Regions from separate parts of the Peribacillus sp. NJ11 genome, predicted to be linked through region 2. Evidence: riboswitches for the same ligand, from Rfam matches in the RefSeq annotation. Region 2 holds a riboswitch; each other region holds the start of a gene.
What was found. Region 2 has a riboswitch for lysine ahead of QUF86_RS07665 (amino acid permease). Riboswitches for the same ligand answer to the same signal wherever they lie in the genome.
Positions count from the first base shown of each region.

Region 1: another riboswitch for lysine. It lies ahead of QUF86_RS13480 (aspartate kinase); the one in region 2 lies ahead of QUF86_RS07665 (amino acid permease).
Region 3: another riboswitch for lysine. It lies ahead of dapA (4-hydroxy-tetrahydrodipicolinate synthase); the one in region 2 lies ahead of QUF86_RS07665 (amino acid permease).

Region 1 is NZ_JAUCFO010000001.1:2,732,251-2,742,860, forward strand. It holds gene QUF86_RS13465 (electron transfer flavoprotein subunit alpha/FixB family protein) at 1-943, shown strand, start outside; gene trxA (thioredoxin) at 1,128-1,469, shown strand; gene uvrC (excinuclease ABC subunit UvrC) at 1,572-3,344, shown strand; lysine riboswitch at 3,406-3,582, shown strand; gene QUF86_RS13480 (aspartate kinase) at 3,672-4,904, shown strand; gene QUF86_RS13485 (YslB family protein) at 4,966-5,439, opposite strand; gene QUF86_RS13490 (succinate dehydrogenase cytochrome b558 subunit) at 5,824-6,432, shown strand; gene sdhA (succinate dehydrogenase flavoprotein subunit) at 6,503-8,254, shown strand; gene sdhB (succinate dehydrogenase iron-sulfur subunit) at 8,272-9,045, shown strand; gene QUF86_RS13505 (acyl-CoA thioesterase) at 9,352-9,816, shown strand; gene QUF86_RS13510 (helix-turn-helix domain-containing protein) at 9,940-10,164, shown strand; gene QUF86_RS13515 (MarR family winged helix-turn-helix transcriptional regulator) at 10,367-10,610, shown strand, end outside.
Region 2 is NZ_JAUCFO010000001.1:1,568,780-1,579,389, reverse strand. It holds gene QUF86_RS07690 (metal ABC transporter permease) at 44-925, opposite strand; gene QUF86_RS07685 (metal ABC transporter permease) at 922-1,845, opposite strand; gene QUF86_RS07680 (metal ABC transporter ATP-binding protein) at 1,856-2,611, opposite strand; gene QUF86_RS07675 (metal ABC transporter solute-binding protein, Zn/Mn family) at 2,624-3,547, opposite strand; gene QUF86_RS07670 (LacI family DNA-binding transcriptional regulator) at 4,438-5,400, shown strand; lysine riboswitch at 5,646-5,830, shown strand; gene QUF86_RS07665 (amino acid permease) at 5,927-7,378, shown strand; gene QUF86_RS07660 (glycoside hydrolase family 13 protein) at 7,429-9,108, opposite strand; gene QUF86_RS07655 (Ger(x)C family spore germination protein) at 9,195-10,277, opposite strand; gene QUF86_RS07650 (GerAB/ArcD/ProY family transporter) at 10,274-10,610, opposite strand, start outside.
Region 3 is NZ_JAUCFO010000003.1:106,158-116,767, reverse strand. It holds gene xylB (xylulokinase) at 1-769, opposite strand, end outside; gene xylA (xylose isomerase) at 836-2,167, opposite strand; gene QUF86_RS28495 (ROK family transcriptional regulator) at 2,547-3,707, shown strand; gene QUF86_RS28865 (IS3 family transposase) at 4,084-4,221, opposite strand; gene QUF86_RS28490 (hypothetical protein) at 4,221-4,349, opposite strand; lysine riboswitch at 4,729-4,907, shown strand; gene dapA (4-hydroxy-tetrahydrodipicolinate synthase) at 5,043-5,939, shown strand; gene QUF86_RS28480 (IDEAL domain-containing protein) at 6,621-6,761, opposite strand; gene QUF86_RS28475 (hypothetical protein) at 7,047-7,673, opposite strand; gene QUF86_RS28470 (hypothetical protein) at 7,657-8,145, opposite strand; gene QUF86_RS28465 (JAB domain-containing protein) at 8,751-9,203, opposite strand; gene QUF86_RS28460 (HU family DNA-binding protein) at 10,415-10,610, opposite strand, start outside.

The DNA of each region.
Region 1 (10,610 bases), 1.2 Mb from region 2:
CGACGGTTCACTAAGAAATGTATCATTTGAAGCTATCGGTGCGGCTAAACTTGCTGCAGATGGCGGGGAAATCGTAGGTGTTTTAGTTGGTGACAGTGTTCAAAATTTCGGAAATGAATTGATCCAATATGGTGCAGACCGGGTTGTTGCAGTCGAAAATGATCTATTGAAACAATATACTTCAGATGGTTATGCGCAAGGCTTGCTTGCCGTCATCGAGCAGGAAAAGCCAGAAGGGATTTTCTTTGGACATACGGCTCTGGGAAAAGACCTTGCACCTAAATTGGCTGGAAAGCTTGAATCAGGATTGATTTCCGACGTTACATCCATTGAAGAAGAAGGCGGAAATATCGTTTTCACCCGCCCGATATATTCTGGTAAAGCATTTGAAAAGAAAATTGTTACAGATGGCGTGATATTCGCGACAATCCGTCCGAACAATATTGAACCGTTAGCGAAAGATGAGTCCCGCTCTGGTGATGTTTCTGCATTAAGTGTGGATATTAAGGATTTACGCACAATCATCAAAGATGTTGTTAGAAAAGCTAGTGAAGGGGTCGACCTTTCAGAAGCAAAAGTAATCATCGCAGGTGGCCGTGGCGTGAAAAGTGAAGATGGTTTTGAACCATTGAAGGAACTGGCACAAGTACTGGGCGGAGCGGTAGGTGCTTCCCGCGGTGCATGTGATGCGGACTATTGCGATTACTCTTTGCAAATCGGGCAAACGGGTAAAGTCGTTACACCAGACCTTTATATCGCCTGCGGTATTTCTGGAGCGATACAGCATTTAGCGGGGATGTCCAACTCCAAGGTTATCGTTGCCATCAACAAAGACCCTGAAGCTAACATATTCAATATAGCTGATTATGGAATTGTCGGGGATCTTTTCGAAGTCGTTCCATTACTTACGGAAGAATTCAAAAAACTAAAAGTTAACGCTTAAAAGAAATAAATTCTGATGAGGGGCAAGACATTTGGCATAAGCCGATACATGTCTTGCCCCTTCATTTTTTTTGGCTTTTAGGCAAGGTTTGAGCCTGCATATTTACTCTTTTTTTGGACATCCTACCACTGAAGCAAAATATTAGCATCGTTTCTAGCAATAATGGTATACTGACTTTAGTTATTTGAGTAATTTTGAGGAGGAAATATATATGGCTATTGTAAATGCAACTGACCAAACTTTCACAACAGATACTAGCGAAGGTGTAGTTCTTGTAGATTTTTGGGCACCATGGTGCGGACCTTGTAAAATGATCGCTCCTGTTCTTCAAGAGCTTGATACTGAAATTGGCGATACAGCGAAAATCGTAAAAGTGGATGTAGATGAAAACCAAGAAACAGCTGGGAAATTCGGTGTGATGAGCATCCCGACATTAATCGTCCTTAAAGACGGTGAAGTGGTGGATAAAGTTGTTGGTTTCCAACCTAAAGAAGCACTTGCTGAACTTATTGCAAAACACGCGTAATAGTAAGTTAGCTAAAAAAAGCTTCAAGTCTGCGGACTTGAAGCTTTTTTCGCTATCTTGATATATAATAATTGTAAAATGGGAGAACAGGAGGCTGAATGCATGAACCAACAAATAAAGAATAAACTTGCCCTTCTTCCCGATCAACCTGGTTGTTACTTAATGAAAGATCGTCAGGGAACGATCATATATGTAGGCAAAGCGAAAGTGTTGAAAAATCGTGTCCGTTCTTATTTCACGGGTTCTCATGATGGAAAAACATTTCGGCTTGTGAATGAGATAGAAGATTTCGAATACATCGTCACCTCTTCCAATATCGAGGCCCTTATTTTAGAGCTGAACTTAATCAAAAAACATGATCCAAAATATAATGTCATGCTTAAGGATGATAAGACGTACCCTTTCATCAAGCTTACGGCGGAACGTCATCCACGTCTAATCATTACGCGAAAAGTAAAAAAAGATAAAGGGAAATACTTCGGACCATATCCAAATGCTTTTGCAGCTAACGAAACGAAAAAATTGCTCGACCGCATCTATCCTCTTAGAAAATGCAATACCCTACCTGATCGCGTTTGTCTTTATTATCACCTTGGCCAGTGCCTGGCCCCATGTGTTTATGATGTTGAGGAACAGGAATATAAGAAAATGGTGGATGATATCAACCGCTTCTTGAACGGTGGACATACTGAGATAAAAAAAGAACTGACTGAAAAAATGCTGGAGGCATCGGAAAATCTCGATTTCGAGAGGGCCAAGGAGTTCCGTGACAAAATTGCCCACATCGATATTACGATGGAGAAGCAGAAAATGATGACGACTGATTTCATCGACAGGGATGTATTTGGGTTTGCCTATGATAAAGGCTGGATGTGCGTTCAGGTATTTTTTGTCCGACAGGGTAAATTGATAGAAAGAGATGTTTCACTTTTTCCTGTCTATGATGAACCGGAACAGGAACTACTTACATTCCTCGGTCAGTTTTACGAGATTACCAACCACTTTAAACCAAAGGAAATCTTGCTGCCTGAGTCAGTGGATGCCGAAATGGCCGAGGGGCTCCTTGGTGTCAAAACGATTCACCCGAAACGGGGATCGAAAAAAGACATGCTTAAATTAGCGAATAAAAATGCCTCCATCGCCCTTCAGGAAAAATTCTCCTTGATTGAACGGGATGAAGAAAGAACCATCAATGCGGTGGAAAACCTCGGGAACCAATTAGGCATCTACACCCCGCACCGAATTGAAGCTTTCGATAACTCCAATATTCAGGGAAGTGACCCTGTTTCCGCTTTAGTCGTGTTCATTGATGGGAAACCGGAAAAAAGGGAGTACCGTAAATATAAGATCAAGACGGTCCAGGGACCTGATGATTATGAATCGATGCGTGAAGTGGTCAGAAGAAGGTATTCACGAGTATTGAAAGAAGGGCTGCCACTTCCGGACTTAATCATCATCGATGGTGGAAAGGGCCATGTGGAAGCCGTTCGGGATATATTGGAGAATGAATTGGGCCTTGATATTCCACTATCAGGTCTCATAAAGGATGAAAAGCATAGGACCTCGCAGTTGATGATTGGAAATCCGCTTGAACTCGTACCACTTGATTCACGTAGCCAGGAATTTTACTTATTGCAAAGAATTCAGGATGAGGTGCATAGGTTCGCGATTACGTTTCATCGCCAGCTACGCGGGAAAAATGCGGTTCACTCCCAGCTAGATGATATTCCAGGTGTTGGGGAAAAGCGAAGGAAGCAATTGTTAAGGCATTTTGGGTCATTGAAGAAAATCAAAGAGGCAACGGCCGAGGAAATTATGGAAGCGGGCATGCCAAAAGGGGTAGCCGAGGGAATCGTAAGAAAATTACAAGAATAATCTTGCTACCGACTATTCCCTATGCTATGATTAAAAAGAATTTTTAACTAGACAACTTAAAAGTGCTGATAGAGGTGCGGAATTCAAGAGTAAAAACCTGGAGAAGTATGAGCTTCCATGAAAGGTTTTGAAAGGGGATGACGCCGAAGGAAGACAAGACTCATACCTTGTTTTTCTGGTCTGACATTTAATAAATGGCGGATTGTCAGGGTTAATACCCTGGAGAGCTATCTCACTGTGTTTACAGTATTAGATATGTGATCACAGCAATGAGATATTTCTCATTGCTTTTTTTATTGCCTAAAAAGGTAGAGAGGGTGCATTAGGATGGCATTAATCGTTCAAAAATTCGGCGGAACATCCGTCGGAAGCGTAGAAAAAATCAAAAATGTTGCCAATCGGGTAATCGAGGAAGTGGAGAATGGAAATGGTGTGGTAGTCGTTGTTTCAGCTATGGGGAAAACCACAGATCAATTGGTTTCCATGGCCCAAGATATTTCCGGAACCCCGAGCAAGAGGGAAATGGATATGCTATTGACGACGGGGGAACAAATCACGATATCCCTGTTAACGATGGCATTGATTGAAAAAGGACATGAAGCCATTTCGTACACAGGCTGGCAGGCAGGTATGCAAACGGAATCCGTTCATGGGAATGCCAGGATTTTAAACATCGATGCTACAAGGATTCAAGCCCAGCTCCAGGAAAAGAAAATTGTGGTCGTAGCCGGTTTCCAGGGGAGCGATGCAAATGGGGAAATCACTACCTTAGGGCGGGGTGGTTCCGATACGACGGCGGTTGCCATCGCTGCAGCGCTGAATGCGGATAGATGCGATATTTATACGGATGTAACGGGTGTTTTCACTACGGATCCACGCTACATAAAAGGTGCGCGAAAACTTCAATCCATTTCTTACGATGAGATGCTGGAACTAGCAAACCTGGGGGCGGGCGTCCTACATCCAAGGGCTGTCGAATATGCAAAGAATTATCAAATCCCGCTTGAAGTCCGTTCGAGCATGGAGAGAGAATCAGGAACGATCATAGAGGAGGAAGCAACTATGGAAGAAAACTTAATTGTACGGGGCATTGCTTTTGAAGACAGTATTACTAGGGTCACAATTTATGGTTTGCCCCAATCACTTGGTGCATTATCCACAATTTTCACGACACTTGCGAAAAACCGGATTAATGTGGACATCATCATTCAAAGCATGACTGCCGAGGATACGACCAATCTATCATTTTCCACAAAAAGTGAAGATACGGAAGCGGCATTGATCGTGCTGGAAAACAATAAAGAACGATTGGCATTCGACCGAATCGAAACGGAGGGTGGGTTGGCCAAAGTGTCCATCGTCGGATCTGGTATGGTATCCAATCCAGGAGTGGCTGCCGAGATGTTTGAAGTGATGGCCAATACAGGCATCCAAGTGAAAATGGTCAGCACATCGGAAATTAAAGTCTCGACTGTCGTCAATGAAAAGGAAATGGTGAAGGCGGTCGAATCTCTTCATGAAGCATTTAAACTTGGGCAGCATGCAAATGTGCTAGCTTGAGTGTAAGGAGTCCAATAAAAAAACAGACTTCCGGTAAAAAGGGTAAGTCTGTTTTAAGGGCTTAATAGATTGGATCTCTGGGATCCCATTGGATGGTGAATATCACTTTTTTTGCGCGGCGTTTGATTTCTTCCGTTGATTCGCTGAGGAATTTTTTTTGCAGTGTAAACTGCTCGGCAAGGAAACCGGCTTCAAGTTGGAAGTGACAATCAGGGTGTAAATCCAGGCGGCGGCTGATTATTTCACCCGTCAGGGATAATTCCATCTCGTGTTTCGTATACTTCATGATTTCCAGATTGCCCCATCCAGCGCTCTGGAAAAATTCAATCACTTCCTGATCGCCATTCAATGGGAATTTTCTTGCTAATTGTTTACCTGCCCAATAGAGGATTTGATTAGAGTCTTTTCCGAGAATATCGTTCAATAGAACTTCTCTGATTAATTCGTATCCGAAAGCTGGAACTTGGAATTCTTCAGTTTGAATTTCTTCAGCTTGAATCTCTTCTTCTATCGCAGCAGCAATATTTTTTTTCATAGTTTATCGCCTCTTTCTGTAAATCTATTATAAACGTATTTCTTTTGCAAATTATACTGTTTTTTATTTATTTAAATAACAATTGGGAAAAAATGAGAAATTATACCGAGATATTAATAGTTAAATTTGAAATTTCTTCAAAATATCATCTTGACAAACAAAAAATATCCAATTTAATCCAATAAAATCTATTCTGAAAAAGAGATTTCTTGTATCCGTTTTCTTGACGCACATAGAAGTCAGGAGTAAAATGGACATGTCACATAATTGTAAAGGAAGTATAGAGGAGTTTTTTTGACTCTATACTGTATTTTCACGCGGAGATAAAAGGTAGCCACCAGTTTATCTTTGCATGATTTTTCACAAATTAAGGGGGGGCACTTAGTGGCAAAAAATCGTGAGTTTGGGAATCGCAGGCTTCATTCACTTCTAGGAGTAATTCCAATTGGTCTATTCCTAATTTTTCATTTATCGGTAAACTTTATGGCAACAAAAGGAGAAGAGACTTTTAATGGGGCAGTTCATTTAATTGAGTATACGCCCGTGAAGATTTTGGTAGAATGGGTCGTCATCTATCTACCGCTCATTTTCCATGCTGTGTACGGAATTTATATTGCCTTTACAGCAAAAAACAATTTAGGCAGATTTAGTTTCTTCCGTAACTGGATGTTCATGTTGCAACGTCTAACTGGAATCATAACGTTGATTTTCCTTGTTTGGCATATATGGGCAACTAGAATTCAAGCAGCTATGGGTGCTGAAGTTAACTTTGACATGATGGCTGAAATTTTCTCTAGTCCATTTATGATTGTGTTCTATATTGTTGGTATTATCTCGGCAATTTTCCACTTTGCTAATGGATTATGGTCATTTGCAGTGAGCTGGGGTCTTACAGTTTCACCTAAATCGCAAAAAATCATGACTTACTTTACATTGATCGTTTTCGTTCTTCTTTCTTATATCGGAATTAGCGCAATTTTCGCTTTCGTATAAGAAGATAGAGTTCATTTATAAGTATTAGGAAAAACATAGCTTGGCTAATGGAAATAAGGGAGTGACAGAATTGGGTAAAGGTAAAATAGTTATCGTTGGTGGAGGTCTAGCTGGATTAATGGCTACGATCAAAGCAGCAGAGCTGGGACAACAGGTTGATTTATTTTCTTTAGTGCCTGTTAAACGCTCTCACTCAGTTTGTGCCCAAGGCGGAATCAATGGGGCAGTAAATACAAAAGGTGAAGGGGATTCTCCATATATCCACTTCGACGATACAGTTTATGGCGGAGATTTCTTGGCTAACCAACCGCCGGTTAAAGCGATGTGCGAAGCAGCACCATCTATCATCCATATGTTTGACCGTATGGGTGTTATGTTCAACCGTACTCCGGAAGGTCTTCTTGATTTCCGTCGTTTCGGTGGTACTCAACATAGCCGTACAGCATTTGCTGGTGCAACGACTGGTCAACAATTACTTTACGCATTGGACGAGCAGGTTCGCCGTTATGAAGTTGAAGGCCTTGTAACGAAATATGAAGGCTGGGAATTCCTTGGAGCTGTTATCGATGATGAACAAACAGCACGTGGTATCGTAGCTCAAAACCTGACTTCAATGGAAATCAAATCATTCCCTGGCGACGCAGTCATCATGGCGAGCGGTGGCCCTGGAATCATTTTCGGTAAATCAACTAACTCAATGATCAATACAGGCTCAGCAGCTTCCATCGTTTATCAACAAGGTGTAAATTATGCAAATGGTGAGTTCATTCAAATTCACCCGACTGCAATCCCTGGAGATGACAAACTTCGTCTAATGAGTGAATCCGCTCGTGGTGAAGGTGGACGTATCTGGACATATAAAGACGGAAAACCTTGGTATTTCCTTGAAGAAAAATACCCTGCTTATGGTAATCTAGTACCTCGTGATATCGCGACTCGTGAAATCTTCGACGTATGCATGAACATGAAGCTTGGCATTAATGGAGAAAACATGGTTTACCTGGATCTATCACATAAAGATCCTAAATTACTTGATATAAAACTTGGCGGAATCATTGAAATCTACGAGAAATTCATGGGTGAAGATCCACGTAAAGTTCCAATGAAAATTTTCCCTGCCGTTCACTATTCCATGGGCGGACTTTGGGTGGATTATGACCAAATGACTAACATCAAAGGTTTATTCGCTGCTGGTGAGTGTGACTACTCTCAACATGGCGGTAACCGTCTTGGTGCGAACTCACTTCTTTCTGCAATCTATGGTGGTTCAGTCGCTGGGCCGAATGCCGTTAAATATATTGAAGGTCTTGATAAAACTTCAGAATCCATTTCTTCTTCGTTGTTTGAAGGGTACGAAAAACAAGAACAGGAAAAATGGAATGAAGTCATGTCCCTTGATGGTAACGAAAATGCGTACGTTCTTCACAAAGAACTTGGTGAGTGGATGACACAGCATGTTACTGTAGTTCGTTACAATGACAAGCTGAAAGAAACGGATAACAAGATTCTTGAACTGATGGAACGTTACAAGAAAATTAACATCAATGACACGGCAAAATGGAGTAACCAAGGAGCTGCATTCACTAGACAGCTGCAAAATATGATGCAATTGGCTCGTGTAATCACAATTGGTGCGTTAAACCGTGACGAAAGCCGCGGAGCGCATTACAAACCTGATTTCCCAGAACGTAATGATGAGGAATTCATGAAAACAACTATGGCAACATTCAAAGGCATGGATCAAGCACCTGAATTCCATTATGAAGATATTGATGTATCACTGATCGCACCGCGTAAACGTGATTACACAACGAAACACTAAAGAGGGGGAGCAAAAAAATGGTTGAAACTAAATCTGAGACTAAAACAGTCCGTTTTATAATCACTCGTCAAGATACACCGGATTCAGCTCCTTATGATGAGGAATTCGAATTAGCGTATCGCCCGAATATGAACGTAATTTCCGCTCTAATGGAAATTCGTCGTAATCCGGTAACTGTACAAGGCAAGCACACTACAGCAATCGCTTGGGACATGAACTGTCTTGAAGAGGTTTGTGGTGCTTGTTCAATGGTTATCAATGGTAAACCAAGACAATCATGTACAGCTCTTATCGATCAATTGGAGCAACCGGTTCGTCTAGCTCCAATGCGTACATTCCCTATCGTTCGTGACCTACAAGTCGATCGCAGCCGTATGTTCGACTCATTGAAAAAGGTAAAAGCATGGATTCCAATCGATGGAACGTACAATCTTGGACCAGGACCGCGTATGCCAGAAAAGAAACGTCAATGGGCTTACGAGTTATCTAAATGTATGACTTGCGGTGTTTGTTTGGAGGCATGTCCGAACGTAAACAGCAATTCAGACTTCATGGGGCCACAACCATTATCACAAGTTCGTTTATTCAACGCACATCCAACGGGTGCAATGAACAAAGCTGAACGTTTAAATACAATCATGGGTGATGGAGGACTTGCAAACTGCGGTAACTCACAAAACTGTGTGCAGTCTTGCCCTAAAGGCATTCCATTAACAACTTCGATTGCAGCATTGAACCGTGATACTACGATCCAACAATTCCGTAACTTCTTCGGAAGCGACGAAGTTTAATAATGAAAATGAAAGAACCCGTATCTTAGGATATGGGTTCTTTTTGTTTTACATTCGTAGAGAATGGCAATTCCTTAAAAGATTGATAAATTTGCATGCACCCTGAAAAACCGGGATCGAAGTGTGATTGGTTTGGGCAAATGAGTTTGTTGTAACCCAACGTCCTTACGCAAAGGCTGAAGGATTTGATTAATAAAGTGAGCAATAAGCAAATTAACCTGCTTTCAATAGAAAATCCTTTTCAATATCGTTGTTTTCTTATAAAATGAGTGAATAGTCATTCAATTCAGAAAGGGTGTGCACAAGATGGGCAGGATATCATATATCGATAATATAACGGAGTGGATCAATGATTTTTCTTTTAAACATGAGATTAAGGTCCGTTTTTCAGAAACTGATATGTTTGGGCACTTGAATAACACGATTCCTTTTACTTATTTTGAGGAAGCTCGGATTGAGTATTTCAACAGTATGGGGTTCATGAAGGACTGGACCTCGGCTGAATGCAGTGAGATGCCGGTTGTTGCCAATTTACAGTGTGATTACCTGAAGCAGGTGTTCTTCAATGACCAATTGACGATTCATGTGAAAGCTGACCATATCGGAAACTCTTCAGTAGACATACATTATATGGGAACCAAACAAGATGGTTCAATTTGTTTAACGGGTAGGGGAACGATTGTCCAAGTTTCCAAAGCCACCGGAAAGCCGATACCTTGGACGGAAGAGATGAAGCGATCGATGTGGCAAACAGAGCTCGAACATTCCTGAAAATATTTTCATTTTAGACAAGTAAAAGAGTCACTCCCTTGCCCTGGCCGACATACTATATCTTGACTAAATAGACACCCACTCCGGGTTTTATGCTGGTGAAGGCAAGGAGGGTAACATTACTTGAAGGAGAACGAATTCACTCATAAGCCACTACTCACCAAAAGAGAAAAAGAAGTATTTGAGTTACTAGTACAAGACAAAACAACAAAAGAAATCGCAGGTGAATTGTTTATTAGCGAAAAAACAGTTCGAAACCATATTTCGAATGCGATGCAGAAGCTTGGAGTAAAAGGACGTTCGCAGGCAGTCATAGAACTCCTTCGTATGGGAGAACTTAAGCTTTAATGTGTTGACATTTAATACGTAAGCCTTATAAATATTTTCTCTCCCGTTCGTTGGCAGCATATAAGGAAGGCCAAAACAATTTGGTTGTTTTGACTTCTTTGGATGCTGCTTATTTTTATGAAGGGGGTTTCATTATGGATTCCGGATAATCATTCTTGAAAATCATTTCACTTTCATCCAAAATGGTAGTATGATAAGTTTCATGAAGTGGGGAGCTGTGTGTATGGATGAAGAGAAGCAGGTTGCATATGTAGCCGATATCGAGAGGGAATTGCGCTATGTATCGACATGGCTTAAGCAAAGGGGAAGAGAAATTCTCAAAGATTATAAAATCACCATTCCTCAATTCGTGGCTTTGCAATGGCTTTTTGAATCAGGCGACATGACGATTGGCGAATTGTCCACAAAGATGTTTCTCGCCTTCAGCACAACGACAGATCTGATTG
Region 2 (10,610 bases):
GGCTTCACGGAGTTATTTCCATGAAGCCTGTAGGCAGGGGGAGTTATGCATGTGATTCCTTTGATTTTCTCCGTTTCAGCAATCTGCTGACCAATCCATGGCTTGGGGAAAAGAGAAAGGCCAATCCGAATAATATGGCGGCCGATCCCACCATGCAACCGGATATCGAAGCATCCATAATGGAAGCTGAATAATAACCGATGATGGAACTTAGCACCCCGACCCCGATACTGACCAATATCATGCGGCTTAAACGGTCTGACAGCAGATAAGCCGTTGCCGCAGGTATGATGAGCATTCCAACTACTAAAATGGAACCTACACTATCAAAAGAAGCTACAGTTGTCAGTGAAATGAGGCTCATCAATAAGTAATGAAAGAACAGTACAGGAATTCCCATTGCAGCCGCAAGTGATGGATCAAAGGATACGAGTTTAAACTGTTTGAAGAAAAGGAAAATCAGGATGAGGTTCAGGATGAAGCAACCGCCGACGATCCAAACAGCTTTTGGTCCAGCCTCGATTCCCGCGATGGTCATCGTGTTCCAGGGAGTATAGGCTATTTCGCCATAAAGGACATGTTCCAGGTCAAAATCTATTTGTTGCGTATACAAGCTCACGAGTACGATCCCCATTGCAAAAAGGGAAGTGAATACAATCCCGATCGCTGCGTCAGATTGAACGCCCGACGATTGGAACAGCTGGATTAAGAATACTGTAAGTAAACCTAGAGCAGCTGCCCCGATCAGCATTGGAACCGAGTCACGAGTCCCGGTTATTAAAAATGCCAATACGATTCCCGGCAAAACGGAATGACTGATGGCATCCCCTATCAACGTCATTTTCCTGACTATCAAAAAGCATCCTAATACACTGCAAGAACTCGCCACCAATGCTCCGACTAAAATAATCCAAAAATCATTCATGATGAGTGTCTCCTTTTCCTTCTATCCTGTTCGAGAGAATATTTCCTTTTTGTCGATACCCTTCTCCATACAGATGAAAGCACTCCGCGTTTAGGTGCAAAAAGCATGGAAAAGAAAAACCATACCGTCGCGGATAAGACAATTAAAGGTCCTGTTGGCAAATCATTCACTGAGGTACTGATCAACGTTCCAGACACACCGCTCAACATTCCGAATACACCGGACAGGATGACCATGATATGCAGCCGCTCCGTCCAATACCTCGCAGAAACGGCTGGCGTGATTAGTAAAGATGCCATCAATACGACGCCTACAGCCTGGATACCGATCACTACAGCTGCCACGATCAGCATCATGATGAAATAATCCAGAAAAACAACCGGCAATCCCATCCCCTTGGCAAACCCAGGGTCAAAGGATAGTAATTTGAATTCTTTAAAAAACACGGTACAAGTGAAAATGAGTATAAAGGAAACCGTCATCATCATATATACATCGGACATGACCATTGAAGCCGTCTGCCCGAATAAAAAGGTATCCAATCCACTCTGGTTTCCATACTCGCTCTGCTGAATCTGTGTAAGCATGACAATTCCGAAGCCAAAGAAGGAAGATAAGACGATTCCCAAGGCCGCATCCTGCTTGATCTTACTGTATCGCGTTAGCACACTGATTAAGAAAACAGCCACTAAGCCAGACAGGGCAGCTCCTATAAGAAAATAGGAAGTGGATTTCACTCCAGTTAACATAAAGGCGACACAGATACCTGGTAACGCTGCATGTGCGAGTGTGTCGCCAAGCAAAGACTGCTTTCTGAGGTAGGCAAAACTGCCGATGACCCCACTGCTTAATCCAAGGAACATCGTGCCCAGCAAAATCCACCTTGTATTTGGATCAGTAATAATATCCAGTATATTCATCGTGTACACCTCATTTTAATAACAGGCCGGACCTTGTGTCTGATAGTATCGCTAGGCGGCCTCCATAAGTTGCCTGTAAGTATTCGGGAATGAAAACTTCTTCTGTCGGACCTATCTTCATCACCTTTTTATTCAATAACATCGTCCAGTCGAAATATTCCTTCACGGTGGAAAGATCATGGTGCACAACCAGAACGGTTTTGCCTTTTTCCTTCAATTCCATCAGCAATTGTATGATTGCTTTCTCTGTTGCGGCATCCACCCCTACGAACGGTTCATCCATAAAATAAATATCCGCTTCCTGTGCCAATGCACGGGCCAGGAATATCCTTTGCTGCTGCCCGCCTGATAGCTGGCTGATTTGGCGGTTAGCGTATTCAGCCATCCCCACCTTATCAAGGCACTCCATCCCCTTCTGCTTTTCGGCCTTCCCTGGTCGCTTCAGCCATCCGAGATGACCATACCTGCCCATCATCACGACATCGAGTGCGTTGGTCGGAAAATCCCAATCCACTGACTCCCGCTGCGGTACATAGCCGATACTCTTCCTCATCGATTTATAAGTAGATCCCTTTATTGTGATTTCCCCCGATATTTTTGGAATCAATTCGAGTATTCCCTTTATCAAGGTGGATTTCCCTGCTCCATTGGGGCCAATGATACCAATTAAATTCCCTTCAGGCACCTCAAATGAGACATCTTCAACAACCGGTTTCTTATGATAAGCAATCGTTAAATTCTCGACCTTTAAAGCTGATTGATACATTTTTTCTCCCCCTTATTTCAAAGCACGGACGATGGTGTCGGTATTATGACGGACCATTCCGATATACGTTCCTTCTTCCGTCCCTCTTTCACCCATTGCATCCGAGAATAATTCACCGCCAATTTCCACTTTGTGGCCCTGCTTCTCGGCACCTTGAATCACAGCCTCGATAGCCTTCCTTGGCACGCTAGACTCAATGAAAATCGCTTTTATTTTGTTCTCTACAAGATAATTCCGCATATCGGTCACATCTTTTGATCCATATTCCGATAATGTATTGATCCCTTGAAGCCCTCTTACGTCCAGACCATATGACTGGCCGAAGTATCCAAAAGCATCATGTGCTGTAACGAGCACCCGTTGATCTTCTGGTATTTCATTTATTTCATCTTGAACATATTTATCAAGTTCCTCCAACTGCAGTACGTACTCTTCATAATTTTTACGATAACTTGATTCATGGTCCGGATCGGTGGCAATCAACTCTTTCTTAACTGCTTCCGCCGCTACTATCCAAAGCTTTACATCAAACCATACGTGGGGATCATGTTCCGTCGCACTAACTTTTCGAAGTTGGTCCTCCTTGAAATCCTCCGTTACGGCAATCGTCGGTTTATCCTTGCTCATCATTTCAAATATATCCGTCATTTTCCCCTCAAGATGCACACCGTTATAAAAAATCATATCAGCCGAATCCAGTGTCTTCACATCACCCTGTGTTGCTTTATATAGATGGGGGTCGACTCCCGGTCCCATTAAACTTGTGACCTCTACATGTTTACCGCCGATATTCTCAACCAAGTCCCCAATCATTCCCGTTGTTGCAACGACATTCAACTTGCTATTACCTTTATCCCTTTCGGCCGCGTCATTGCCGCACCCCGTTAAAATCAGCAATGCAGCAAGCACGCCCCCAATAGATTTTAGAAAACCCATCCATATTCCCTCCCTTTTTCATCTTTCTAAAAATGTTTGCCATGTGCAAAATTAAGCATAAATTTTTTTACATTGTCGCAAATGCTAAAAAGTTTCCTCTACACAACTTATTTTATACTATACACAAGTATACGGAAAAAGTGCAACTATTTTTCATAAAGCAGATAAATCATTTTATTAAAAATACCCAAAAATAACTTCGGGATTTGAGTTCAGCGAATGACTTTACAAACAGCAAAAAACTGTCCGGAATATCACGTGGACCTTCCGGACAATCAGTCATTTATATGAAGAAAAGTTCTTCCTTCCGTAACATGAAACGTAAACGATGAAGTTATATTTATATTGTGGAGTTTTAATGGTGAAAATAAACTAGAGGGTCTATTTCGATTGTTTATGGCGGGAAAACGTGAAATTCACGAGTAAATGCATGGATTTCACGAGTAAAGTGTCAAAATTCACGAGTAAATGCGCGGATTTCACGAGTAAAGTGTCAAAATTCACGAGTAAATGCAGTATTCACGAGTAATTCCTTATTATTCACTAGGAAAATGGCGAATTTCACGCCTAATGCCGTGGAATTCAGAGTAAATCGCGTAATTCCCGACTGGCATCCGGCATTCCATGTGCGCTGCCACTCATTTTTCCGACTTCAATGAAATTGCCAGGTACGCCAATCCCAATTCAATTCCGCAAAGTACAAACAGGGTAATTAAAGTTTGGACCATCATGATCTCCTCCTCCTCTAAGACTTAACCCAATCTTAAAGGATGAAACCCATACCAGAACAAGAGCTTATTTGAAGAAATCTTCAGCAGCCCCACTGTGTTCTCTTGCTTTGAAATGGGTTTCATACTGTACAATATAAAAAAAGAAAATACGGTGATCCCATGACAAATATTAAAGAAATTGCTCAAAGTGCTGGTGTATCTGTCTCAACAGTTTCCCGTGTATTGAATGATCATCCTTATGTAAGCCCTGAAAAAAGAGCGAGCGTTTTACAAGCCATTGACCGTTTGAATTATTCGAGAAACATCAACGCCATCCATCTTTCTAAAGGCAAAACAAATCTTATCGGCATCATCATCCCCTTCACCAATCACCCATATTACGGGGCAATCGTTAACGGAATTTCTAAACAGGCGAATGCAATCGGCTGTCATCTAGTCATCTTTCAGACCCATTACGAAAGAGAGAAAGAAATCCAGGCTTTGAATATGCTGCAAATGAAGCAACTCGATGGCATTATCGTTTGTTCAAGAATTTCGGAAATGAAAATCCTCTTGGAGTATCAAAAATATGGACCGATTATCTTATGTGAAGATACAGCCCAGGCTGAATTTTCATCCATCAGCGTTGATCATTATGCAGCTTTCTCCTGTGCCCTTGAATACGTGATTGCTAAAGGTTATCAGAAAATTGGATACAGTCTTGGCCGTAAAAAGAGCAGAAACAGTTCTCTCCGCACAAAGGCTTTTAACGATATCATGAGTAAACATCAACTTATAAACAATAAAGATTGGCTGTTTGAAGGCAGTTATCACATCAAAGACGGTGAACAATTGTTTCAGGATTGGAATTCGATGGTGAATAAACCTGAGGCCATCATCATCACTAATGATGACACGGCGGCAGGCTTCATTCTAACAGCTAAGAAATCTGGCATGAGGGTACCTGAAGATGTGGCCATTCTCGGCTTCAATAATGATAGCCTGAGTGAAATGCTCGAAATCACGACCATTTCCTTACCGCTGGAATGGATTGGGAAAATGGCAGTTGATCTATTCGAGAATCCTGAGGTGGTCAAACATGTAAAACTGGAATACGCCCTTATAAAAAGAAGGAGCGTTTAATAACGCTAAGAATAGCTTTACTTTTGTATCATCAAATCTTCCAGACTTTTTTGAACTAGGAAAAAATAACCACATAAAATAATCATTGCGATATCCATGAGATTATTTTATAATTTTGATATAGTAAAGTTTACTCAATTACTAGCAATCTATTAGCTATTGCATGAATTTCATGAGTATAATCGTCCGTCGTCAATTACAAGATGGCGCAACGATTTAAGAAAATTGAATACTTCCTCATTTACCGATGAGTTAGAGGCTGCAGCTTATAAAAGTAAAACGGACGAGATTCTGGAAAATTAAAGACTCCGTTTGAAAGGATAAGTTGCCGAAGTTTGGGTATATTCCATGTATACCTTGGCTGGCGGTGTTTTCGAACAGGAACATCACTGTCACGTTTTTTCTAAAAGCGTGGGGAGCTATCTTCGGAAGGATAAACGGGTTTATTATAAACAGCCGTCGATCTTTTTCGACTGCTGTTTTTTTATTTTTCGTTCCCTTCCAATAAAAAGGAGTGTAACATCAATTGGCAAATTCACAACAAGCATCAAGCCCTACTGAATTGAAAAGGAGCCTGAAAGCGCGGCACTTGATGATGATTTCATTAGGTGGAACGATTGGAACAGGTTTATTTTTAGCAAGTGGCGGTGCCATTCATTCAGCCGGACCCGGCGGTGCCTTGGTGGCATACGCGATCATCGGCATCATGGTTTATTACTTAATGACAAGTCTTGCAGAAATGGCAGCGTTCATGCCAGTGGCCGGTTCGTTCCGTGTCTATGCATCCAAATTCGTCGATCCGTCTTTCGGTTTTGCGATTGGATGGAACTACTGGTATAACTGGGCAATCACCATTGCCGCTGAATTAGCAGCCGTTGTCTTAATTATGAAGTTCTGGTTCCCGGATAGTCCTTCCTTTATCTGGAGTGCCATTGCGTTAATCACAATGTTTCTTATCAATTACATGTCCGTTAAAGGTTTTGGGGAAACGGAATTCTGGTTTGCCATGATCAAAGTCGTGACGGTCGTCATATTCTTGATCACTGGTGTTTTGATCATCCTCGGAATCATGGGTGGGAAAGACCCAATTGGTTTTTCCAATTTCACAATGGGCGAAGGTCCCTTTAACGGGGGGTTCTTCACGATTCTAGGCGTATTCATGGCAGCTGGCTTTTCTTTCCAAGGAACGGAATTGCTTGGAGTGACGGCTGGTGAAAGTGAGGATCCGGAAAAAAATATCCCTAAAGCGATCAGATCCGTTTTCTGGCGCATCATCTTATTCTATATCCTTGCAATTTTTGTAATTGGAATGATCATACCGTTTACGGATTCACGTTTATTGAGTGAAGATGTTGCCGTAAGTCCATTCACGCTTGTATTTGAACGTGCGGGCCTTGCATTTGCCGCATCCATCATGAACGCGATCATTTTATCATCCGTACTCTCTGCCGGTAACTCTGGCATGTACGCTTCAACCCGTATGCTATGGGACTTGGCACGTGATGGGAAAGCACCGAAATTCCTTGGCAAGTTAGATAAAAGAGGAGTACCAGTGAATGCACTTATCGTGACTTCCTTAGTTGGCTGCGTTGCATTCTTAGCTTCATTTTTCGGAGATGGTGTTGTTTATATCTGGTTATTGAATGCTTCAGGCATGGCCGGATTCGTCACCTGGGTCGGGATTGCGATTGCCCATTATCGGTTCCGCAAAGCCTACGTAGCTCAAGGCCTTGATATGAATGCTTTACCATACCGGGCCAAAGGCTTCCCATTCGGACCTATATTCGCACTTGTCCTTTGTATCATCATTATCATTGGACAAGGCTATCAAGCCTTCAGTAGCAATGGGATCGATTGGAATTCAATGTTCGTTTCCTACATTGGCTTGATTCTATTTTTCGTCCTATGGTTCGGCTATAAAATTAAGCATAAAACGAAAATCATTCCCCTTGAGGAATGTGACCTTAAATCAAAATAATACGTAAAAGGACCTGCTCTTCTCTAAACGGGGAAGAACAGGTCCTTTTTTCATTTCAAATGATAAACACGACATTCATATGGACGCAGAGGTTTGGTGGAGATTCCTTCTTCTTCCTGATCATAATTACCGATCAGCCTTGTAGCAGAATATGCATGCAGCTCTTCAGGCAAAGAATAGGAGGCCGGCTCCTCTTTAAAGTTGCATAGCACTAGCAGCTTTTCTTCTTCCAACGTTCTCGTATAGGCAAATATTCGTTCATCATCTGGACAGAGCAGTTCAAAACGGCCATAAACGACGATTTCATGATCCTTGCGTATTTGGATAAGCCTTTTATAAAAATGAAAAATGGAATTCGGATCATTGTAGGCTTTTTCCGCATTGATCTCGGGAAAATTGGGATTAACCTTAATCCAAGGACTCCCATTTGTGAATCCTGCGTTCCGGGAATCATTCCACTGAATCGGTGTCCTCGCATTATCCCTGCTACGGGCGTGAATGGCTGACATCATCCGCTCTTTTGACCAGCCACGCGAATTGACGAGTTCGTCATATGAATTCAACGTTTCAATATCCCGGTATTCATCGATGCTTTCAAATGCAACATTGGTCATGCCCAACTCTTCCCCTTGATATATATAAGGAGTCCCCTGAAGCATATGAAGACAAGCGGCAAGCATCTTTGCGCTTTCAATACGATACTTTCCATCATTTCCAAACCTTGAGACAACCCGGGGCTGATCATGATTGTTCCAGTATAAACTGTTCCAGCCATCCCCCTCCAAACCAGTCTGCCACTTGGAAAGAATTCGCTTTAAATCGCTTAGCTTCCACTTATCGTTACTCCATTTCCCTTCTAGTCCGCACCCCAAATCCATATGTTCGAATTGAAAGACCATATGTAGCTCACCACGATCTTTACCTGTGAACAATTGTGCTTCCTCCGGTGTGACGCCTGGCATCTCCCCAACGGTAATCACGTCATATCGAGAAAGTGCCCGTTGATTGATTTCCTGTAAAAACTCATGTATGCGCGGTCCATTCAGGAAAAAGGGGCTTCCATCACCATACTGCTTCTCATGATGAACGGATCCATCTGAATAGCTCTGATCTTTTGAAAGGAAGTTGATGACATCCATCCGAAATCCATCGACACCCTTATCCAGCCACCAAGTCATCATGCTGTAGATTTCTTCACGGAGCTTAGGGTTCTCCCAGTTTAAATCAGGTTGTTTCTTGCTGAATAAATGTAAATAATATTCATCCGTTCCTTCATCATATTCCCATGCCGAACCTTTAAAAATGGACTCCCAATTATTTGGCTCTTTCCCATTCCTTCCAGGTTTCCAAATATAATAATCACGCTTTGGATTATCTGTTGAGGATCGGGATTCCTTGAACCACGTATGTTCATCTGAAGAATGGTTGACCACCAGATCCATCATGATCTTCATCCCACGTTCATGCACCGCCTTCAGCAACCTATCAAAATCAGCCATTGTCCCGAATTCAGTCATGATTGATCGATAATCACTGATATCGTACCCATTGTCATCATTGGGAGATTGATAAATGGGGGATAGCCATATCACGTTCACACCCAGCTCTTGTAAATAATCGAGTTTCATCAAGATCCCGTTTAAATCCCCTATCCCATCTCCATCACTATCCATAAAACTCCTTGGATACACTTGGTATACAACTGCCTCTTTCCACCATGCTTTGTCCATGCCTTTCCTCCCCTCTTTAAACGCATTGACATAATCATTACACCAATACCCTATTATAAAGGGAGAAACTTCAGAATATTCTTCTTTTATTCCACAATTCCGGTTTGAATCATTTCAATGTCCAAATCCACCTCGATGGGAATATGGGGATATGCCTCCTCCCAATGTTTTTGATCGAAATTTCTTGTTTTACTTTTAGCGTGATTACCGAGTGCAATCGGATCTATATTGTTTTCCTGAAACATGGTTACCATCTCATTTAATTTATTACCAATGACATGTTCAGCCCTGGCCTCTATTTTATTCAGGGCGACCCCTTTGCCCAAGTCATAACCTTGGACCTCTAGCAAACTCGCTTTTAGTTTCACTTCAATCCTGACTTTGGGGTCTTGATTTACATTCGAGAAATCATAATGGACACGTGACTCCACGTTATTGATATCTGTATAGTCATTTTCCTTCCATTTAATTTCATAATTCCCCAGCTTAAAGTTTTCACTGAGGACTTTGAATAAAAACCCATCCTCATAAGGGATATATTTACCAATATACCTATCCCTTTTAAACAGGGCGATCCCTTTTACCCGTATTTGGTCTTCTGCAGTTTCCAATAAGGGCAGGACCGGATCGATCCCATTACCATGACACGCATATAAATACCTGTGCAAATCTACATCAGGCAAATTAGTCCGGATATTCTGTTCAATCAGTTCTTTTACTTGAACCCCTGGAGTTTTAATCAACTTCGGCTCCATTTTAACTACATCCTCAGCTTTACCATGAACGATCGCTAAATACAAATCCCTTCCCACCATCGGATCACGCCGATATGTATCGACGTAATCATTCAACCCATCACCCGCCAATTCTTCACCATAGAGAATGACTGACAGCCTCCCGCCGACAATCGGGAATGGTGTCTTTGCATTTTCTTGCTGGCGGGTTGCCTTTATATCATGGGAGATTGATTCATATACTTCATTACCTAGATCTGCTTCCTCACCAGGCTGAGGAACGCTGACAACGACCGTACCTTTGATTTTTTTGTCTCCGGCATCATCATAACCTACGACTTCAGCAATTAAAATATCTTCTAATATTTGCTTTTCCACACCGCACGCCGTCATCAAGAAACAAGCTAATGTAATCATGAGGAGTTTGATTTTCATGATTTATCCCCCCTAACTTTATAAACGATCGACTGCCATATGAATAAGAGAGGAAGATAAAAATAAATGATATAAAAGCCTATTTGCGAACTGATCGTGTTAAACCTATCGATTCTATAGCGGTTATCCAAAAAAAGGCAGGAAGCTAAAATGATAAGCAGGATGAAAACCAACATCTTTTTCTGTCTGAATCCAAATGCTCTTTTCGCTGTTCTGCTTGCTGCCCAAACCCCTAAACAAACATTCGGCAGCACCATGAACAGCCAAACGGAAATCCCTATGTATTCGAACCTTTCAATGAATGGAAGGTCGACAATTTTCCATAACGTCAAA
Region 3 (10,610 bases), on a different contig from region 2:
ACGTTCTTCCGTCTGCAAGAATTCCAGATCCAATTGCACCACTTGCGTTATCAGCGCCTCCTGCGAATACCTTTGTTGATTCGGATAGACCAGTCTTATCAGCGAAGTCTGGTGTAATTGTCCCAACACAAGCATGTGACTCAACGAGTGGTGGACAAAGATCAGGATTGATTTGGAATAGCTCACAAATCTCCTTACTCCACTCCTTCTCACCCACATTCAAAAGGAGTGTTCCAGCGGCATCTGAATAGTCCATATGAATTTGCCCTGTCATACGGTAGCGTAAATAATCCTTTGGCAGCAAGAATAGATCTGCTTTTCCAAAAATTCTCGGTTCATTTTCCTGGACCCAAAGAAGTTTTGGAAGTGTAAACCCTTCTAGTGCTGGATTCTTCGTGATATCTAATAAACGTTTATTACCAACAACATCATAAATTCTCTTGCATTGTTCTGTTGTTCTTGTATCATTCCAAAGAATGGCATTGCGCAAAACATGTCGGTTTTCGTCTAATAAAACAAGGCCATGCATTTGCCCTGAAAAACTAATTCCTTCAATATCTTGAATATCCCCTTCAAATTCCGAAGTAATTTCAGTGATTGCTTCCTGTGTTTTTAAAAACCATTGTTCTGGATCTTGTTCATTGTAGCCTGATTTTTCTTGTATTAATGGATAGGGCTTAGATTTTTCTATACTTATTTCTCCATATTGATTCATTAACAAAACCTTTACAGCACTTGTTCCCAAGTCAATTCCGAAGACATATTTCATGACAAAAACCTCCTCATAATAAGAATAAGCTAGAAATACCTATATATTTCCAGCTTGCTCTTCTTATTAAACTAGTACTCCACTGCTAACATTGATTAAATATTGATTGATGATTGACTTTAAACGTTCTTCTCTCCCAGATTTATTCTTGATTTCCCCAAGCTGTAGGGCATAGGCCTCTAGTTTATGGAGATCAGTATTCCCTTCTACAATGTCGAGACCAATTCCCTCTGTATAGCTTTGATATCGTTCAGAAATTAAACTTTCTAATACATTGTCGTCAATTAGTTTTTGGGCAACCTTTAAACCAATGGCAAAGCTATCCATTCCAGCAATATGAGAGTAGAAAAGATCTTCTGGCTCGAATGATCCTCTTCTTACTTTGGCATCAAAGTTCAAGCCGCCTTTTCCTAAACCACCATTCTTTAAAATCTCATACATGGCAAGCGTAGTAGTATACAAATCAGTAGGAAATTCATCCGTATCCCATCCTAACAACGGATTCCCTTGGTTCGCATCGACAGAACCCAGCATGCCGTTGATACGTGCTACACGAAGCTCGTGTTCAAATGTATGACCTGCTAATGTAGCATGGTTTGCTTCAATATTAAACTTAAAGTCATCCTGCAAATCATATTTTTGGAGGAAGGCTAAACCTGTTGCCACATCGAAATCATACTGATGTGTTGTCGGTTCTTTTGGTTTTGGCTCAATGAGGAATTGTCCTGTAAATTCGATTTCCTTCGCATAATCAACAGCCATATGGAAAAAGCGGCCAAGGTTATCCAGTTCAAGTTTCATATCTGTATTTAAAAGGGTTTCATAGCCTTCGCGTCCACCCCAGAATACGTAGTTGTCTGCACCTAATTCTTTCCCAATCTCTAAGCCTTTCTTTACCTTTGCTGCAGCATACGCATAAACATCTGCATTACATGATGTTGCTGCACCATGAACAAAACGTGGATGTGTAAACGCGTTTGCGGTGTTCCATAAAAGCTTTGTTTTACTTGTGCTCATGTATTCCTTAATCATGGCGACAATTTGATCAAGATTTTTATATGTTTCACTTAATGTAGTTCCTTCTGGTGCAATATCAAAATCATGAAAGCAAAAGAATGGTGCATTTATTTTTTCGAAAAATTCAAAGGATGCCTCAACACGCGCTTTTGCTAAATCCATACCTTGAAACTTATTCCAAGGGCGAATCATCGTTGCATTCCCAAACGGATCTGATCCATCTGCTGTAAACGTGTGCCAGTAAGCTACGCCAAAACGAAGCAGCTCTTCCATTGTCTTCCCATTGATTTTTTCCTCTGGATTGTAAAATTTGAAGGCAAGCGGATTTGTAGAATTCGCTCCTTCGTACTGAATGCGGTTAATGTTTTCAAAATAAGTCATTTGATTTCCTCCTAAGATTTAATTGAAGAAACTTGGCTACCAATTGGCACTGATGTTTATTAAATTTGTGATATTCTTTGCAGGAAATACCAAGCACATCTGCATTGTTCATCTGGATGATTATCAAAAGATAACTCAATCATGCTGCCAATAAAAAAGAAAGAGAATTCCAATTAATTGTTACCGTTTTCATTTTCTCGCTAACCGCGAGTTACATATTCTGATAAGACCCTACCTCTTATAGAAAAGATTATGAATATTCTTAATGTTTGAATCGAGTATAGCAGCGCAAACTTAGTTTGTCTAGTAAATCAACTAAGTTTTGTTATAATAAATATTAAGTTTTGTTATAATAAATATTATAAGAGGGGATGAAGTAATGCAGTCAATAACTTGGAATCAACAAGTAGTCAAAAAAAATAACAAATATTTTGTTTTCCAGACTATTATGGAACAAGAAGCTTTATCGCGGGCAGATATAGCACAATACACCGGTTTAAACAAATCCACTGTTTCATCATTAGTAAATGAATTATTAGAAGCTGGCCTAATTTATGAATCTAGTCCAGGTGAATCGAGCGGAGGTCGTCGTCCTGTTCCCATACATATTAATCAAGTTGCTGGATACTCAATTGGTATTGATATAGGCGTTAACTATATTTTAGGAATTTTGACTGATTTAAAAGGAAAAGTTCTTATAGAAAAAACACAAATTATTAACGACTCTTCTTTTAATCTGATCCTCCAGATTATAAAGAAAATGATTTACTCCTTGATGAAGGAAATGCCTTTTAGCCGCAATGGCATCATAGGGATAGGAATTGGAATTCCTGGCATTGTCGATAAAGAGGGAAAAGTTCTTCTCGCTCCGAATCTTGGGTGGAAAAATATATTCATCAAACAGGCTATAGAAGAGGAATTCAAAGTTCCAGTGATTATTGAAAATGAAGCAAATGCTGGTGCATATGCGGAAAAGCAATTTGGGGTTGGTCAAGACTATCAAAATATCATTTATGTAAGTGCCGGTATTGGAATTGGGGTTGGTATCATTTTAAATAGGGAATTGTATCAAGGATTAAATGGATATTCTGGTGAATTGGGTCATATGATTATTCAAATGAATGGAAAACCCTGTACTTGTGGCAGCAAAGGCTGTTGGGAGGCTTATGCATCTGAAAATGCCTTACTGAAGGAAGCTACAGGAACTGGAACAACCCTAGAGTCAGTAATAAAATCAGCTGCAGAAAAAAATGAAGCAGCCCTTCAGGTATTTCATCAAATTGGTTGTTATTTAGGATTCGGGATTAGCAACATCATTAATACATTCAACCCTGAACAAATTATTATTGGGAATCGTCTTGCAATGGCAAAGGAATGGCTAGAGAAACCAATTAAAAAAACAATCGATAACCATACACTCCCGTTCCATCAAGAAGACTTACAAATTGATTTTTCTAAGCTCTCCATATACTCTGTTGCGTTAGGTGTTTCTGCCTTTGCGGTTGAGAATTTTATTAAAGGTGAATTGCAAGAAGTTTAAATATTTCGCTTGCCTTTGCTCCTCCCACTCAAAACTATTTAAAAGCTCATCATTCTTTATAATAGTTATTGATTTTACTCTAGTGAGGTGCCCCTAACATTTCGAGAATTTTATTTCGAGAAACTTTGTGGCAAAAATAAATTTTATATATTAATAAATAACGGAGCTTGGAACTATAACAACAACAAAGGAAATTTTTAGTGGCAATCAGTGTAGGAAGTACCACAAATACTCCCCTATTTTAGGTGAGGGCCTCTTATATCCTATTTTGTTACAAATAAACGGCAAGGTTCTGAACTGACCTAGCAGTTTGAGAAACATATAAAACTCCAAGTTTAGGCTGCCTTAAAACCATATTGTATGGGGCTAAGGTAGTCTAATTTTTTTGTAGTCGGTCCTTATTATAATAATTTAAATATCTTTCGATCCTTAATTTTACCTCCTCATTGCCAAGGAAATGGAATTTAACTCTCAGAAATTCTCCTGTTTTGAGACTGGCATGGAAAGATTCTATTACCGCATTATCAGAACGTGTTTTTCTTGTCTAAAATAATCTTCGATCATTTTCTTTTGAAAAGCTTTATGTTCAGGTAAAATCAAGGCTGCCTGCCACTTTAGAATTCCTCGGTCATGAATAGTCATCAGGGGGACCTCCCTTTTTAACCACGTATACGAACATAAGTTCTTTCGCAAGTGAGAAACTATCAAATTCGATAAACGCGGAAAAAAGTAAAAATACATGTATTTTCTTAGTATTGAAGTATAGGGAGAATAAAAAGTAACTTATACGGTTGACTTAAAAAGGTTTATCCTGAGGAAACTAATTCATACAATTTGTTTTATAAAACTATTATATTGAGTTTACATAATAACTAAAAAAGATGAATCCACCCCAATACTGTAGCCTTTTCCATCGTTATCCATGTATTCTTAAAAAAAACTTCAAAATTGACCTTGCAATAGAAAGGATTACTTGTTATATTACAGTCAATTAAATATTTTCTTACTTCATACTTTTTGAAGTGAGGATAGAGGAGCAAAGACCATTAGTACACATTTTGAGGAGAATGAGATCCTATGACTATTGTGGAAAGGGGAATTTGCCGAAGCGGAAAGAATCTCATGTTCTTGAAGCTGGTTCTGCTATTGAATAAATACAGGACTGTCATATAGGAAACTATATGGAGGGCTATCTTACGCGCGGAAACATTTTTTTGATAAATATTGTTTCTACTGCAGCAGCGAATCCTCGTTGTTGCTTTTTTGCGTTTATTCCTGAATGGCCCTAACCACCTCTGAATTTTTTTAAAAAATTATACAAAAGGGTGTGAAGTTATGAATTTTGGCCAAGTTTTAACCGCAATGGTTACCCCGTTTGATCATAATAATGAGGTTGATTTTAATGCTACGAGAACTTTAGTAAATTATTTAATTGCTAATGGTTCTGATGGATTAGTTATAGCTGGTACAACTGGAGAGTCTCCTACATTAACTGCAGAGGAGAAAGTAGATTTATTCAAAATTGTTGTAGAAGTTGTTAATGGAAGAGTTCCAGTCATAGCTGGAACTGGCTCAAATAACACGAAAGCTTCTATCAGCTTAACACGGCAAGCAGAGGCAGCAGGCGTTGACGGAATAATGCTCGTTACCCCCTACTATAACAAGCCGTCTCAAGAAGGATTATTTCAGCACTTTAATGCTATTGCCCAATCAACATCATTACCGGTAATGCTTTATAATATCCCAGGACGGAGTGTTGTAAACATGTCAGTAGAGACGATTGTTAGTCTCTCAAAAATTAACAATATTGTGGCAGTAAAAGAAGCAAGTGGTGACTTAGATGCCATGGCACAAATCATAAGCAAAACAACTAGTGATTTTACATTGTACAGCGGCGACGATGGGTTAACATTACCGGTTTTAGCCATCGGTGGAACAGGCATTGTTTCGGTTTCTTCACACATAATTGGTAATGAAATGCAAGAAATGATCAATAGCTTTAAAAATGGTGATGTCCATGGTGCCGCTACTACACATCGTAACCTTCTTCCAATTATGAAAGCATTATTTGCTGCACCAAGCCCAGCACCGGTAAAATCAGCATTAAATATGCGGGGTTTAAATGTGGGAGGTGTCCGCTTACCATTGGTCCCTTTAAACTATGAAGAAAAAAGAGCACTACAAATAGCTCTACACCCTAGTAACGTAGAAGCAATTTTGTTAAATAAATAAATGATTCATATAGCGAGTCTTTAATACAGATTTTCTAATTAATAATCATATAAACTGGAGAAATTTTAAAAAGCAGTGCAACTCCGAAAGAAGTGCACTGCTCTGCTTTCTAATCGATGCACGACTCAGGGTTAAAAGCTAGTAGAAATAGTTAGAGATAGCTAGAGATAATAAGGTTAAAGATATTATTTCGTCAACTGAACCAACATTAATTATATAGCCTGACCTTTAATTCACCGCGTTTTCCAACAATTTGTACAACGGATAGAGCATCCCGACGCTAGCCCAGTAGGTCCCAAAAATCCCCCGGAAGTTTCAGCAATAGGACACCAAAAAAAATCTTCTTTAAGTTATAAATAATTCAAAGCACTGTAGGCAAATTAAAATATAGGCGTATATTCTAACGAGGTTTATGGTACATTACAAAAATAGATTTCTTCTTTTGATAGCTTTTTTAAGCTATCCATAAAAAAGAACCCTGAATTTGACTTTTCTTATTTATTCTTATAGATGGAAGCATTTAATCTACTTGAAGGAGACTCTTTTATGTCTATAGAGTGGTATTTATTGAGGTCCCCGTAGCATATCTAAGACCACTTAAATAAAAAAATGAATCAGGAAGAAATTAAGCAGCATTACCTGATCCATTATTCTAATTTTATTTCCTTTATTGAATTCCTTTTATCTTGTTAAATAAAGAAATAAGTTAGGAGTTATATTTTTTATTAAGTTCTGTTTGTTTGCATTTAATGTTGTACGTTTTAATTCATTTGTTAATCGGAAAAACTCTACCTTATTTCGGTTTTTCAATGAGTCATCGATTTGTTTTTCAATTTGGACTTTCCTGTAATCGGCAAGGGCTTTTTTAAGTACATTTCAGCGATCACTTCAGGTTCCAGTAGCGTTTCAGGCAATTGCTTCTCCATAAGAAACCAACTCCTTTACCTTTTTTCTATTATACTGAGTACCTTGAGGATTATTATTATTTTGTAAAGTGCTTGTCTGGCTCCTTTTTCTATTTTTCATCGGAATTATCACACCGGGCAAAAGATCCTTAAAAGGCTAGTTTCACAACTATCCTTTTAAGGACCTTTTTTTGACCGCTTATTAAAAATAATCCTCAAAGTTCAATAAAATGGCCTTCATGGCTTGGCTTGAGTTTCCCTTTTCTTTAATCCTTTTCAGAAAGTCCATGAACAAAATCACCAGTAAATCCTCGACCTTCAACTCTTCATCCATCAAGTATGGGGAAATGTCATGCAGGAATACCTCACCCCGGTAAATCTCCGACTCCTTTATTCGAAGGGTGATCTCTGCTCGTTTTTCTTCTGAGGTCACCTCGATTTCCTCTTCCCTTTGCTCGAAAGAGAAAAGGTTGGTCGTCACCTGCTTCAATACCCTTTTTTCAATCATCGGCCGTTCCAGGAATTTTTTCTTGGAAGAAATCAAAAAGGGACAGATCTGTTCATATTTGGCCCCTTTTTTCACTTGTTCCAAAAAATCAAAGTATAAGAGGGCGATAAGGTGATACAAACTTAGGTTTTGCGGAGCCTCTTCAAACAAATCCTTCATGTCCTCGACGAATACCTCCCCCCTTAAAAATTCATAATAGGGTACCTCGATTTGCAGATATCGATATTTTGGTAAGAAGTAATCAAAAAAACTCTTTTTTTCCTTTGTCCCATAAACCAGCTTGTTCGATAAAAGGTTGAATTGACTATAGGATTTCTTCAATGGAACCCCCTCTTTCTAACCAGGCAACCGTATGATGGATCATGCAAAAGGCAACCCTCCGATCGGAAAGGTCCTTTAAGATGGCGACTTCATGCAATCCTCCCCTTTCGCCGTATTCCGTTTCCAGCAAGTAGGTATGCATATATTCCTTCGTGTCCGCATAGTCCATTGCATAATTCACATCCTTCCATCTAGTCAAACCGAACCTTAGCAATAAGGTATTGCAGGCCGTTTGCGTCAAGGATTTTCCCGTTTTTTGCTTATATATCGGATTTAACGTTTTGCAAAGGGTCCGGAGCTTGACCTTCATGACATAATCGACAGGGAACTTAATGTCATGCTGCTTGTCCTTCCTGACTTTCCTCACCGACGTTATTTGGTACGAAGAACCTTCGGAAGATGTTTTTTGAATAGCTTTTGGTTTTGGATCCTTTTTCTTCATTTCCTCGAAAAAAGGGTTCAATGATGTCATCCCTTCCCTCCTCTCCCCTCTCATTCTGTAAAAATGGGAACATACCTTAGGGTCACTTTGCCAGTTTTCCACTTTACTAACAATATAGTGGGGAAGAGGTCACTTTAGAACCGGGGAATGTATGAGCTTCCTTTACCATGGCGATACTATTTAGCAAGAATATTAAATTGCGAGGGATATATATGATGAAAAAGAACAAAAAGGATACGGAGATAAAGAAGCAGTTTGCGAAATTAATGGAACAGGCGGGTAAAAAGGCCGGAGGAAAAATTGTAAAGGTAAAGATAAAGTAAGAAGAAAGCGAAGGAATAACATTCTGACTTTTATTACAAGCGTAGAATATTTACTCAGCAAATTGTTCCTTCTACCCGAAGGCGCTATTGTAAGTTTTTGAGGTTGCATCAAGCAACCTTCAAGCAGGCTCGATGCCTGCTCTAAATCGAGAAAAAACGGATGTTTTTTTCTCCATGCGTGAACGCACCAGCTGACGATCCAGCCGGTGTGCCTCCTTTTATTGGTTATTTCCTTCAGTGCTTTTCCAAAGGTACCCAGTCCCTATAAAACAAAAGGGAGAACCATCCCCCTCTTGCTCGTCTTTCTTCTTATTAAAAATACCCCTTTTCTTTTAAGCTAACATACTTACCCGTATGGGAAACAATCAAATGGTCTAAAACTTCAATCCCTATAATTTTCCCTGCTTCCGCCAATCGCTTTGTGACTTCAATGTCTTCCATACTCGGGGTTGGGTCACCCGATGGGTGCTGATGGCTGACAATAAGGGAAGCCGCGTTGTTTAAAATGGCGCATTTCAGCACATCTCTAGGATGGACGACACTCGCATTTAAGCTTCCCACATGGGCCCGATGAAGACCTACAACATGATTTTTCGTGTTGAGCATCATGACAAGAAAAACTTCCCTGTCCTCGTTTGCGATTTGCGCTGCGGCTAATTCTCGGGCATCTTCTGGATTGCGAATTTGAAAGGCCGCAAACGGCTCAACCATTTCCCTGATTTCCTGCTTAATTCGTACCACTTCAAAAATTGGGGTTAATTCCATTTTCAAAACTCCTTTTCATTTTATTTTTTTATTTGTTGCCCTTTTGGTTTTTCTCTGGTGGGTTTTTCTTTCCTACTTTCATTTGCCTTGCGAAGCGAATTAGTTCCCCAAAGGGGGATTATTTTTCCCCTTTGACATGTAGAACGAAAGACACGCATAGGCAATCGGTCAAGGGATTAAGCACAAAAAGTTTTTGATGTTGCGATAGCGTCCCTAATCAAAAAGTTTTTTGCCCCTTGATCGATTGACTGGCCGTCTTAGCTTCCTGCCGGAAAGGTTCGGGTGTCCTACCGGCTGGGAGGTTAGCCGGCCTGCGCTGTTTTACGATTCGGAAGGCAAAGGGAAAAATAAAAAAAAGCAGCCGCCCGGCTGCTATCCTTATGACCTTTTATTCTTTTAAACTCTTAACTTTCGGTCTTCGGTTCGTTCGGTATGGCGGCGATAGCCGTAAATGGATCAGGAACCTACGGAATGTAGGCGAAGCATGAGCTGTACAGTTCGTCGTTATCGAATCATTTAATACCGAAGCGACACGTACAGAATGTCAGAAAAGTGTTCTTTCCTTTCTGTACAGTCTGTAGTGCTACCGCACGAAGTAGATTCAAAATGCTCTAAGGCTTGATACCCTTAATGCTGAAGAAATGAGACAGCCTTTAAGCAGTTCAATCGATAAAATCAGTATAGAATGGATGCCGTCTAAAAATTGTTAGTCAGACAAAACTCGATATTCAAGAACGAATGTTCCTATAAACAAATCTAGGAAGGGGCGATTTTTACTCTTCATGTCCGTGGGAAAATGAAATGTCATGGATTCTTCATGCCGGAACACATAAAAATGTTGAAGGATGCTGGCCAGAAGCATTTCTAAACCTCAATTGGACCAAACACTAATTAAAGTCTTTGAACGGCTGTTATCAGGAAGCCCGAGGTAAAAACACTTTTAAACAATACCACATGAAAAGATGGTTTCCTTACGTCAAGTCTCGCATCGAGTACATAATTAGATCCCTACGAAAAGAAAATCTTCATTCAAGATGAATTGGATGCGGAAATTACACTCAACTTTTTTCATATTGTTGACGTCAAGAACCATAGCAATTAACCTATGTGTAATCCGAGGCGAAAGTAAAAACCTACCTTTTCATAAAGAAAAAAATACTCTGGAGAATATCTCATCCCCAGAGTATTTTTACACTTACCAACTATACCTTTTATTTAACGGCCTCTTTTAATTCCTTACCTGGTTTAAAGGCAGGAACTTTGGAAGCTGCAATTTGTATTTCTTCTCCTGTTTGTGGGTTTCTACCCGTTCGAGCTGCTCGCTCGCGCACTTCAAATGTGCCAAATCCAACTAGTTGGATTTTTTCCTCTTTAGCGAGTGTATTTGAGATCGTTTCAAACAATGCA